One region of the Kluyvera sp. 1366 genome, then DNA from elsewhere that is predicted to be linked to it. Evidence: predicted binding sites of a transcription regulator. Region 1 holds the regulator's gene; each other region holds the start of a gene.

Region 1 (3,122 bases):
CCGCCATGCACGTTGATGCCCTGATACAGGCGGCTCCACAGCCAGCCCATCACGCGGTCAGTGACTTTAATCGCTTCATAAGAAAAGTCCGCCGCCACTTCTTCCATCATTTCGATGGCGTTCTGCTGGGCTTTCTCATGCGAAATCTTTTTGCTGCGCGCTTCATCTTCTACTGCTTTTTCGATCGCTTTGGATTGTAACAGCTTGTTGAAGAGATCCTGACGTGCAGGCAGACGCGGGCCGACCGCGGCCAGACGTTGGCGGGCAAAATGAATGCGCGCCACGCGAGCCAGCTTTTGGGCAATCGACTTATCGGTGCCGTGCTCGGTCGCCATCTGGCGCAACGAAACGGTTTGCGAGAAGCGAACAAAGCTGTCGCGGCCGTGCCACAAAATGGCGAAGAACTTCTGCACGCCATTGAGCACGCGCAGATGCGGCGTGGATTCACCGGAGGTTTCACGTCCCGGCGCACGACCAAACATCACCGCGACCGGCAGCATTTGCACATCGAGTTGCGGGTTGCTGCGGTGCAAATCCAGATAATCGTGGAACAGCTTTACCGATTCGGGATTGGCCACGAAATAGGGAATTACGCGTGGGCCATCGTGAATAAACACGTGGCGCGGCAGCAGGGTGCCATCGATCTCCAGCGGAGCCAGCGGATCGGGCAGATCATGTTTCAGGCATTGAGCACGCAGTGTGAGCAGGTCAGCCTTTGAATCATAAGGCAAAACATACATCACCGGACGTGTCGGATCGATCCCATGTTCAGAGATAGGATCGGTCGGAATGACCTTACTTTTTACCAAAATAGAGAGTGGTAAATTCAATAATTTGTAATAGAGTTTACGCCAACCTGACATAGACAACTTTAAGCCTCTTGTTAGCAAAGCGCGGCAAGCATACCAGAAAGCGCAGCGAAGGTCTGTGGCTCTGCCGCCTCATACTGCCCACACATTGACGTCAAAATAGTTCAAGGGTTCCATAGACATGGCAAATAACGTCACCGGTTTAGTAAGAATAGTGAAAGCCGCCGGTTATTCCTGGCAGGGCCTGCGTGCCGCATGGCAGCACGAAGCCGCTTTTCGGCAGGAAGCCATTGCCGCGCTGGTGGCCATTCTCGTGGCTTGCTGGCTGGATGTAGATACCCTTTCCCGCATCCTGATGATTGGCTCGGTAGTGCTGGTTATCATCGTTGAGATCCTTAATAGTGCTATCGAAGCGGTGGTCGACCGCATCGGGCAGGAGCAACATCCGCTCGCGGGCCGCGCCAAAGATATGGGATCGGCTGCCGTATTGCTGACTATCTTACTGGCTCTGTTCGTCTGGAGCGCGCTGCTCTGGACGCATTTGAGATAGGGATTCCAGATTCATCAAACCGCTGATTTTTCCCTCTGTTACGGTTTTCATTTCGCGAATACCTGTATATACTCACAGCGACTGTATAAACAACCAGGGGGCGGGATGAAAGCGTTAACTGCACGGCAGCAACAGGTCTATGACCTGATTCGCGACCATATTAACCAGACGGGCATGCCGCCAACGCGTGCGGAAATTGCTGCGCAACTGGGTTTCCGCTCGCCCAATGCTGCCGAAGAGCATCTGAAAGCGCTGGCGCGTAAAGGCGTAATTGAAATTGTTTCCGGCGCATCGCGCGGAATTCGTTTGCTGATGGAAGAAGAACCGAGCGAAGGGCTGCCGCTGATTGGCCGCGTCGCTGCCGGTGAACCTTTGCTGGCTCAAGAACACATCGAAGCCCACTATCAGGTGGATGCTAACCTCTTTAAACCGAGCGCCGATTTCCTGCTGCGCGTGAGCGGTATGTCGATGAAAGACATCGGCATTATGGATGGCGATCTGTTAGCGGTACACAAAACGCAGGAAGTGCGTAACGGCCAGGTTGTCGTGGCGCGCATTGATGATGAAGTCACAGTGAAACGCTGGAAAAAGCAGGGTGCGATTGTCCATCTGCTACCTGAAAACACCGATTTTCAGCCGATTGTCGTGGATACCCGTGAGCAGTCGCTAACCGTTGAAGGTTTAGCTGTCGGGATTGTGCGCAACGGCGAGTGGCTCTGATCAGTTTCTGATCCACTTTAACTGCGGCGGTGCGTGTTTGCGCTGACCGCAGTCTGCTGTTTTACTTCTCTGTGACTCTTTCTGCGGCTCATTCTGGCGCCATTACGCTGATTACCGCACACAACGGAATGGGCTAATGCAGCTGTTTTCCTCCTCAGATAAAACGCTCTGGCGGCTAGCGCTGCCGATGATCCTGTCAAATATCACCGTCCCATTACTGGGTGTGGTGGATACCGCCGTTATTGGTCATCTCGATAGCCCAATCTACCTCGGTGGCGTCGCCGTGGGCACAACCGCCACCAGCTTCATCTTTATGCTCCTGCTGTTCCTGCGCATGAGCACCACCGGACTCACCGCTCAGGCATTTGGCGCCAATGACAAAACGGCGCTGGCGCGCGCCTTAATACAACCGCTACTGATTGCGCTGGTTTTTGGTGCGCTGTTTATGGTGCTGCGAACGCCGGTCAGCAGCCTGGCGGCAGCTTTAATGGGTGGCAGCCCGGAAGTGCAGCAACAGGCGAAAATATTTATTGAGATTCGCTGGCTAAGTGCGCCCGCAACCTTGACCAATTTGGTGATTCTTGGCTGGCTGCTGGGCGTGCAGTACGCGCGGGCACCGATGGTGCTGCTAATCATCGGCAACCTGGTGAATATCCTGCTGGATCTGCTGTTCGTGCTCAAACTGCATTGGGGTGTCGCCGGAGCGGCGGCGGCTACCGCGCTGGCAGAATATGTCACGCTGGGCGTGGGTTTGTGGATGGTGGCGCGGGTGCTGAAGATGCGCGGTATCCACTTTGCTTTACTCAAAAGCAGCTGGCGCGGCGATGCGGCGCGGCTATTCCGCCTCAATCGCGACATTATGCTGCGTTCTTTGATGCTGCAAATCTGCTTCGCGTCGCTCACCATCCTTGGCGCACGCATTGGGCCGGATGTAGTGGCAGTCAACGCGGTGCTGCTGATGTTCCTCACTTTCACCGCATACGCGCTGGATGGATTTGCCTACGCGGTTGAAGCCTGTTCGGGTGAAGCGGTTGGGGCCAAAG
Region 2 (3,122 bases), on a different contig from region 1:
CGGTGCCGCCGTGATTTTCGCATCCCTTTATGTGCACAAACGCTGGGTATTAGGTAAGAAAAGCAACGCATAGGCTAAAAGGGAAGGGATAGCGCGGCAGTGGAGCAAAGCATCCGAGCCATGGATGGCGAGGCTGATCCACAAGGAAGTGGTTTCCCTTTGCGATCTGCTGCGCTATCCCTGACCCGGCTCGAACAAAGAAGCGATTAACCCTTCTTAGCCGGCCCCGGACGATGAATCATCGTCAACCCTTTCAGGAAATTACGCAGAATCTGATCGCCGCATTCGCGGAAATTCTTATGATCTGGGTTGCGGAAAATCGCGCCAACTTCAGCCTGTGAGATCTTAAAGTTCGCTTTCAGCAGCACATCCGGAATATCGGTGGTCTTCAGCTCAAAGGCGATACGCAATTTCTTCATGAAAATGTTGTTATTCATGCGGCGCTCAATCGAAGGCGCGGGCGCATCTTCACTCTTACCGCGACGGTAAAAAATCAGACCGTTAAGGAAATATCCCATCAATACATCTGGCAGCTTGCGAAACGCGGCATCGTCATCTTTCTTCATCCACGCCTGCACGTCTTCCAGCGGCACTTCACTTCCCGCCAGGGCAAAAATCTCCACCACTTTGCTATCGCTCAAATCCAGCATATAGCGCACGCTGCGCAGAACATCGTTACTCATCATGGTGAAACTCTCTTGGTCGCGGGTTGAGGCGGCGCATTATAGAGCAGGCGGGGCAGGGATAACAGCGCGGGCGACCTTCGCCGCCCAACAACATCAGGATGAGGTGATTTGCAGTGAGCCGGGACGCGCGGCATCGCGCACGAAGGGCAGATGTTCACAGGCGTGCTGACGGGCAAACCGCACAAAGGCTTCCATTACCGGCTGACGCTGCTCGCCTTCGCGTACGGCGGCATACAAGCGGCTCCACAAACCATCGCCTAGGGTCTTGGTCACCACTAAACCCTGCTGCTCAAAATTCTCTACTACCCAATGTGGCAGCGCGGCGATGCCCATGCGCGCCGACACCATCTGAATCAGCAGCAGCGTGTTATCGACGCTCTTCAAGGCTGGACTGACGCCCGCAGGCTGCAGGAAATGGCGCCACACATCCAAACGCTGACGCTGCACCGGATAAATCATCAGCACTTCATCGGCCATATCTTCCGGAGCAATGTGCTCAAGCTGCGCCAAAGGATGATCCGGTGCCATCACCAAACGCACTTCAAAATCGAACATCGGTGAATAAAACAATCCACTGCGCGGCAAAATATCGGAGGTCAACACCACATCCAGCTCGCCCTGTTGCAACGCGGGTTGCGGATCAAAGGTCACGCCGGATTTGAAATCCATCATCACCTGCGGCCAGCTCTGGCGGAAATTATTCAGCGCGGGCGTCAGCCACTGAATACAGCTGTGACACTCAATGGCGATACGTAACGTGGCCTGATGCGGCTCATGACACGCCTGCAAAGCCTGCTGAATCTGCGGTAAAACCTGCTCAGCCAACTGCAGCAAAATCTCTCCCTGCGGCGTAAAACGCAGCGGCTGGCTTTTACGCACAAACAGGCGAAAACCCAGCCGCTGCTCCAGATCGCTGAACTGGTGGGATAACGCCGATTGCGTCTGATGAAGCTGGGAGGCGGCGGCAGCTAACGAGCCGGTGTTCCGTAACGCCTGCAGCGTCCGCAGGTGTTTGAGTTCGATCATGAGAATCCTTCACATCGAGATTGAACAAATTGCGCTTGAGGAACATACAGTACCCGCAGATTATGGCGGTGTAAACATCTGGACGGCTAAACATCTCTGCCCCCTATTCAGTTAAGAATATCTGGAGAACAGAAAATGACCATTCTGAACCACACTCTCGGTTTCCCTCGCGTTGGATTGCGTCGTGAATTGAAAAAAGCACAGGAAAGCTATTGGGCAGGTAAAAGCTCACAGGAAGAGCTACTGGCGGTGGGGCGTGAACTGCGCGCCCGTCACTGGCAACAGCAGAAAGAGGCGGGCGTGGATCTGCTGCCAGTCGGCGATTTCGCTTGGTACGATCACGTGCTCACCACCAGCCTGCTGCTGGGTAACGTGCCAGCTCGTCACCAAAATCAGGATGGCTCGGTCGATCTCGACACGCTGTTCCGCCTTGGCCGTGGCCGCGCACCAAGCGGTGAACCGGCGGCAGCGGCGGAAATGACCAAATGGTTCAACACCAATTATCACTACATGGTGCCGGAATTCACCCAAGGGCAGCAGTTCAAACTGACCTGGACTCAGTTGCTGGATGAGGTTGATGAAGCGCTGGCGCTCGGGCACAAGATTAAACCGGTGCTGCTGGGTCCGGTTACCTATTTGTGGCTGGGTAAAGTGAAAGGTACGTCGTTCGAGCGCCTGTCACTGCTCAAAGACATTCTGCCGGTTTACCAACAGGTGCTGGCTGAACTGAAAAAACGCGGCATCGAATGGGTACAAATCGATGAGCCAGCACTGGCGCTGGAACTGCCGCAAGCGTGGCGCGATGCCTTCAAACCGGCTTACGACGCGCTGCAGGGCGAAAGCAAATTGCTGCTCACCACCTATTTCGACAGCATCGGTCAGAATCTCGACGTGATCAAAGCGCTGCCGGTGCAAGGTCTGCATGTTGACCTGGTCCACGGCAAAGACGACATCCAACAGGTGAACCAGCAGATTCCCGCGGATTGGCTGCTCTCCGTCGGCGTAATCAATGGCCGTAACGTCTGGCGTGCCGATCTCAGCAGCTGGTTTACGCGCCTGCAGCCGCTGGTGGGGCAGCGTCAACAATTGTGGATTGGATCATCCTGCTCACTGCTGCACAGCCCAATCGACCTCAGCGTGGAAACGCGCCTCGATGAGGAAGTGAAAAGCTGGTTCGCCTTTGCTCTGCAGAAGTGCACTGAGCTTGCACTGCTGAGTCATGCACTGAACAACAACGATGCCGCTTCGCTGGTTGAGTGGAGCGCACCGATTCGTGCGCGTGCCAACTCCACGCGCGTTCACAACGCCGCAGTCGGCGAGCGTCTGGCGAAAATTCAGGCCAGAGACGTTGAACGTGCCAGCAGCTACTCCGAGCGTGCCAAAGCGCAGCGTCACCGCTTTAACCTGCCA
Region 3 (3,122 bases), on a different contig from region 1:
GGTATCGATCGCCACCATCACGCGCTCGCCTTTGACCTTGTCATCTTTCAGCAGTTGCAGCGCCGCCACACCGAGGAAGGCGGCGAAAATCACTACGCTGATGATCGAGGTGGGATTGGCGCCCGCCAGATCGGCAAACGGGTTTTTCGGAATGAAGGAGAGCAGCAGCTGCGGCGTGCTGAGGTCAGCCACTTTGCCCACGTAGTTGCTCTGAATCGCGCTCAGACGCGCGGTTTCCTGCGCACCTTGCACCAGACCTTCAGCGCTCAGGCCAAACAGGCCGGTCACCAGCACGCCGACCAGCGCGGAAATTGCGGTGGTAAACAGCAGCACGCCAATGGTCAGCACGCTGATTTTACCCAGCGATGAGGCATTGTGCAGACGTGCGACCGCGCTCAGGATCGAGGCGAACACCAGCGGCATCACGATCATCTGCAACAATTGCACGTAGCCGTTGCCGACGATATTGAACCAGCCAATCGACGCTTTCACGGTTGGGCTGTTTTCGCCATAGATGGTTTGCAGCGCCAGACCAAAGGCCACACCGAAAACCAAACCGGTCAGCACGCGTTTGGACAGGCTCCAGCTTTGGTTGCCAATCCGATTCAGCAGAATCAGTAGTGCGATAAACGCCACGATATTAATAATGAGGGGAAAATCCATGCTCAACTCCAGAGTGTGACGCGCCATCCTGGGATGGCACGAAAAACAGTAAGTCCCGGTTAGGGAATATTTGGAATGTTATCAGTTCAGCGTGGGGCGGGCTTATACCCAAAAAGAATGCTTTATAACTTTAACGCTTGATTCGACTGCTTATTGACCGTTTTGACCATTAACCAACCGACCGACGCCATTTTGTAGCGTATTGAACAGTTGCTCCGGCCAGCCGTTGGCACCAAAAGAGGGCATGCCGGGCGGGAACCACAACGCATAACCGACCAGCGCCAGGCAAAGTGCTCGCTCCAGCTGGTTACCTTTTTGACTATTCAGGATGGGCAAACGGAAGCGCCAGCGGCAGGGCCACAGCAGCGGCACGCCGGCGGGCGTGAGCATATCGGCGACAATATGGCTGAGATAGCCGAGCGTCATGCCTTGCAGCACGTCGGCGGGAAGAAACCAGTCTGCGGGCACATTGATCTGGAATAGCCACAAACTCACCGCCACCGCCAGCAAACTGTGGGTAAAACCGCGATGACCAAAGATGCGGGCGATGGGATGCGATAGCCACTTTAAGCGCTGGCCTAACACGGATTTAGGGTGATCGATATCGGGCAGCAGGCAGGTTAACAGCGCAGCAGGCACTAAATGCCACCAGTCGGCGCTGGCCAATACTGGCGTCAGCTCCGCGCGCTTGGCAAAAATGGCGCTGGCAATGGCAAAAATGATATGGCCTTCGGCCGTCATGATGGAACCTGGCTGCATAAAACTGTCGATGCATCCAGTATAGGGATTTATCCAGTGAATGAGAATGGTGACGCTGTAACGAAGCGTTAATATTTTTCACTTTCCCGCGTCACAATGACGCGGGAAAAGAACGGGTTAGCCTAGCGCGCTAACCATCCGCCATCGACGGCCAACGTATAACCTTGCACATAGTCGGAGGCGCTGGAGGCGAGGAACACAATTGGGCCCATCATGTCGTCCGGAATACCCCAGCGACCTGATGGAATGCGGCCTAAAATCTCCTCGTTGCGTGACTCATCGCTGCGCAGCTGTTCCGTGTTATTGGTGGCCATGTAGCCCGGCGCAATGGCGTTAACGTTGATGCCGTGCTTCGCCCATTCGTTGGCCATCAAACGGGTTAACCCCATCACTGCGCTTTTTGATGCCGTATAAGAAGGCACGCGAATGCCGCCCTGGAACGACAGCATCGAGGCGATATTAATGATCTTGCCGCCATTGCCTTGCGCGATAAACTGCCGGGCGACCTGCTGTGACAGGAAGAACAGACTTTTGCTGTTGATGTTCATCACATCATCCCAATCCTGCTCGCTGAAGTTGAGTGCATCTTCGCGGCGAATGATGCCGGCGTTATTCACCAGGATATCGATGCGACCGGCCTGCGCCACCGCCTGTTCAACAATTTGCGGCACGATGGACGGCTTGGTCAGATCGGCCTGAATTGACCAAAAACGGCGGCCTAACGCCTCAACTTTGGCCTGCGTATCATCCGGTCCGGCGCGGTTAACGCCAATAATGTCACATCCCGCCTGCGCCAGACCCAGCGCCATACCTTGTCCTAAACCGGTATTGCAGCCGGTGACCAGCGCGATTTTGCCTGCAAGATTAAATGCGTTGAGTATCATGATTCGCTCCTTGTTAGCGCAGTGCGCTGATGTTGACGTGGTCCATGTCATCAAATACCTGGTTTTCACCCACCATGCCCCAGATAAAGGTATAGCGCTGCGTTCCCACGCCCGCATGAATCGACCAGCTCGGTGAAATCACCGCTTGCTCGTTATGGACCAATAGATGACGCGTCTCCTGCGGCTGGCCCATCATGTGGAACACGGCGCTGTCGTCGGCCATATCGAAATAGAAATAGACTTCCATGCGACGTTCGTGGGTGTGACACGGCATGGTGTTCCACAAGTTGCCGTCATCAAGGCGGGTTAATCCCATGGTTAACTGGCAGGTTGGCAACACGTCGGGCACGATGAATTTGTTAATGGTGCGGCGGTTCGAGGTGGCCGCGTCGCCGAGCGTGGCTTTCACTGCCTCGTCGAGGGTGATTTTTTTGTCTGGATAATGGGCGTGTGCCGGCGCGCTATTGTAGTAAAACTTCGCCGGGCGGCTGGCATCGCTGCTGCGGAAAATCACGCTCTGCGCGCCTTGTCCGACATACAACGCTTCCTGCTGACCAATCTCCCAGGATTTACCATCCACTTCAATCACCCCGGGTCCACCGATGTTGATTACGCCGAGTTCGCGGCGTTCGAGAAAGTAACTTACGCCCAGCTGCTTACCCACTTCATGGCCGATAGTCACCGGTTTCTGCACCGGCATCACGCCGCCGATAATGATGCGATCGATATGGCTGTAAGTGAGGGTGTAATTGTCGGCGTCGAAAATCTTGTCGATCAGAAACTCACGGCGTAAGCCGTCCGTGTCCAGGGTTTTGG
Region 4 (3,122 bases), on a different contig from region 1:
CCGGTAACTCTGCCAACATCATCAAAGCCGTGGAAGCTGCGCGCGCGAAAGGCATGAAAGTGATTACTCTGACCGGCAAAGATGGCGGCAAGATGGCAGGTTCAGCGGATATCGAAATTCGTGTGCCGCACTTTGGCTATGCCGACCGCATTCAGGAGATCCACATCAAAGTGATCCATATTCTGATGCTGTTGATTGAAAAAGAGATGGTTAAGTCATGATGCGTTCCTCTCGCCGCGCGCGAGAGGATCTAACTTAAGGCGGTTGCTATGTGCGAATTGCTCGGGATGAGCGCCAATGTCCCCACGGACATCTGTTTCAGTTTTACCGGTCTGGTGCAGCGTGGCGGTGGAACCGGGCCGCACAAAGATGGTTGGGGCATCACGTTCTACGAAGGAAAAGGGTGCCGCACCTTCAAAGATCCGCAGCCGAGCTTTAACTCGCCGATAGCCCGTTTGGTGCAGGAATACCCGATCAAATCGCATTCGGTGGTGGCGCATATCCGCCAGGCGAATCGCGGTGAGGTGTCGCTGGAAAATACCCATCCGTTCACGCGTGAGCTGTGGGGCCGCAACTGGACCTACGCACACAATGGTCAGCTCAAAGGTTATCGTCAGCTGGATACCGGGCCATTTCGTCCGATTGGTGAAACCGACAGCGAGAAAGCATTTTGCTGGATGCTGCACAAACTGACCGAGCGCTATCCACGCACGCCGGGCAACTGGCCAGCGGTGTTCCGCTACATTGCCGAGCTGGCAGCAGAAATGCGTGAGAAGGGCGTGTTCAACATGCTGTTATCGGATGGGCGCTATCTGATGGCGTTCTGTTCGACCAATCTCTACTGGATTACGCGCCGGGCGCCGTTTGGCAAAGCGACGTTGCTCGATCAGGATGTGGAAATTGATTTTCAGCAGCAGACGACGCCGCAAGATGTGGTAACGGTGATTGCTACGCAACCGCTGACGGGCAATGAAACCTGGCACCGGATAGTGCCAGGCGAGTGGGCACTATTTTGCCTGGGTGAGCGCCAGGAATGATTTCGAGGCAGCATCCGGTGTAGCGATCACCGGCGTGCTGTTCACCGCATATTGGCCGGTGGCCGTCACGTTCACGGTAGGCGGCACACGGTACTTAGCGAAGTACGCATAGCCCGGCTGCAGTTCACGCCAGAAGTTAATGTACGTCGAGTATTTATGACGCTGCATATTGCTGTCTGTCATGCGGAACGGATAGATATTGACCTGAATCTCCTGCTGACCATTACGCAGCGCGGCGTTGGTATAGGCAAAGATCTCATCCATCGATGCATCCGTCATTGCGTAGCAGCCCACTGACACGCAATCGCCGTGAATCATTAAATAGTTACCGTTATAGCCTTTAGCGCGATCGTACTGATTGGGAAAACCGGTATTAATAGCGCGATAAAAACGGCTATCCGGTTTTAACTGGTTCAGCTTAACGTTATAAAAGCCTTCCGGACTTTTGAAATCGCCCTGACGACGTTTAGGTCCTAAACCGCCAGAGAAATTACAGATGCGATAGCTGTCCAGCAGACGATATTCATTCCCGATTTTGCCGTACAGTTCCAGCGTACGCTCTTCCTTGAAAATCTGAATAAAAACGGGGGTGCCAATTAGTTGTTTCTTTAACTCTTTGCTCACCGGAGCCAGCGGTTGCGTAGGCTCGGGGTTCATTGCCCAGCTAAGGAGCGGCATAAGAATCATCGCAAGCGTTAATGCGATTCTGCCCATTCTGTAGATACCTTGATGTGGAGAGAGACGATGACGCTGTGCGTCCGGGTATTGCATTATCGGAAATATCCGCTATCGCAGCGCAACATTAACATTGTCTGGCTTTTAATCAAGCCAGTGTCCGAGAAAATGGCGCGTTCCTAAAAGGAATACGACCACTAATTTGTAAACTTTAATCTCGCTCTCAACAAATATTGCCGATATTTTTCGCTGCTGTATACTTATCCAGTATCTGGGAGGGCGTATGCGCAAAATTATTCATGTCGATATGGACTGCTTTTATGCAGCGGTTGAGATGCGCGACGATCCCTCTTTACGTGATATTCCTATCGCCATTGGCGGCAGCCGCGTGCAACGTGGCGTGATCAGCACCGCGAACTATCCGGCACGTAAATATGGCGTGCGCAGCGCGATGCCGACCGGCATGGCGCTGAAACTCTGCCCGCATCTGCGGCTGCTGCCCGGCCGCTTTGATGCCTATAAAGAAGCCTCCCGCCAGATCCGCGACATCTTCTCACGTTACACCTCGCTGATTGAACCGCTGTCGCTGGATGAAGCCTATCTGGATGTGACCGACAGCCTGCACTGTCAGGGCTCGGCGACATTAATGGCGCAGGCGATTCGCGCCGATATCCTGCGTGAAACCGGGTTGACCGCTTCCGCCGGCATCGCGCCGGTCAAGTTTCTCGCCAAGATTGCCTCCGATCTCAACAAACCCAACGGGCAATATGTGATTACGCCGGACGCGATGTCCGATTTTCTACTGACGCTGCCGCTCAGTAAAATTCCTGGCGTGGGTAAAGTGGCGACTAAAAAGCTGGAAGAGATGGGCTTGCGCACCTGCGCGGATGTGCAGCGCGCCGATTTGGCGCTGCTGCTTAAACGCTTTGGCAAGTTTGGCCGTATTTTGTGGGAACGCAGCAACGGCGTGGATGAGCGCAATGTGGTGGTTGAGCGCGAACGCAAATCGCTCGGCGTTGAACGTACCCTGATGGAAGATATTCACAGCTGGGAGCAGTGTCTGGAGATTATTGATTTTCTCTATGCGGAGTTGGATCGCCGCTTAACCGCCATCAAGCCGGATAGGCAGATCGCCCGACAAGGCGTGAAACTGAAGTTCAATGATTTCCAGCAAACCACGCAGGAGCACGTTTGGCCGGTGCTGAATAAAGACGACATGATCGCGGTGGCGCGTCAGGCGTGGGATGAACGCAGAGCAGGGCGCGGCGTGCGGCTGGTGGGATTGCATGTCACGATGGTGGATCCGCAGCTGGAGCGGCAGTTGGTGTTGGGGTTGTGAGATTGTGCGCGCTGCCCCTCATCCCGGCCTTCTCCCGCCAGCGGGAGAAGGAGTAAAACAAACCGCGCCGA

The links. The regulator LexA, encoded in region 1, represses DNA repair genes until DNA is damaged. The targets are predictions, from matches to a motif close to TNCTGTATGTACATACAGNA.
Region 2: metR (HTH-type transcriptional regulator MetR) is a predicted target of LexA. The motif match lies at 1,745-1,764, and genes of this name have one in related genera.
Region 3: ACVLVH_RS14585 (metal-dependent hydrolase) is a predicted target of LexA. The motif match lies at 1,425-1,444, and genes of this name have one in related genera.
Region 4: dinB (DNA polymerase IV) is a predicted target of LexA. The motif match lies at 1,963-1,982, and genes of this name have one in related genera.

What each region holds. Positions count from the first base shown of each region.
Region 1 is NZ_JBTRDW010000011.1:74,289-77,410, forward strand. It holds gene plsB (glycerol-3-phosphate 1-O-acyltransferase PlsB) at 1-863, opposite strand, end outside; gene ACVLVH_RS21400 (diacylglycerol kinase) at 991-1,359, shown strand; gene lexA (transcriptional repressor LexA) at 1,465-2,079, shown strand; gene dinF (MATE family efflux transporter DinF) at 2,216-3,122, shown strand, end outside.
Region 2 is NZ_JBTRDW010000008.1:23,117-26,238, reverse strand. It holds gene ACVLVH_RS18025 (carboxylate/amino acid/amine transporter) at 1-73, shown strand, start outside; gene ACVLVH_RS18020 (YehS family protein) at 207-686, opposite strand; gene metR (HTH-type transcriptional regulator MetR) at 780-1,712, opposite strand; gene metE (5-methyltetrahydropteroyltriglutamate--homocysteine S-methyltransferase) at 1,848-3,122, shown strand, end outside.
Region 3 is NZ_JBTRDW010000006.1:89,675-92,796, reverse strand. It holds gene ACVLVH_RS14590 (L-cystine transporter) at 1-663, opposite strand, end outside; gene ACVLVH_RS14585 (metal-dependent hydrolase) at 814-1,404, opposite strand; gene kduD (2-dehydro-3-deoxy-D-gluconate 5-dehydrogenase KduD) at 1,545-2,306, opposite strand; gene kduI (5-dehydro-4-deoxy-D-glucuronate isomerase) at 2,320-3,122, opposite strand, start outside.
Region 4 is NZ_JBTRDW010000004.1:481,107-484,228, reverse strand. It holds gene lpcA (D-sedoheptulose 7-phosphate isomerase) at 1-221, shown strand, start outside; gene ACVLVH_RS11630 (class II glutamine amidotransferase) at 270-1,037, shown strand; gene dpaA (peptidoglycan meso-diaminopimelic acid protein amidase) at 1,008-1,751, opposite strand; gene dinB (DNA polymerase IV) at 1,996-3,051, shown strand.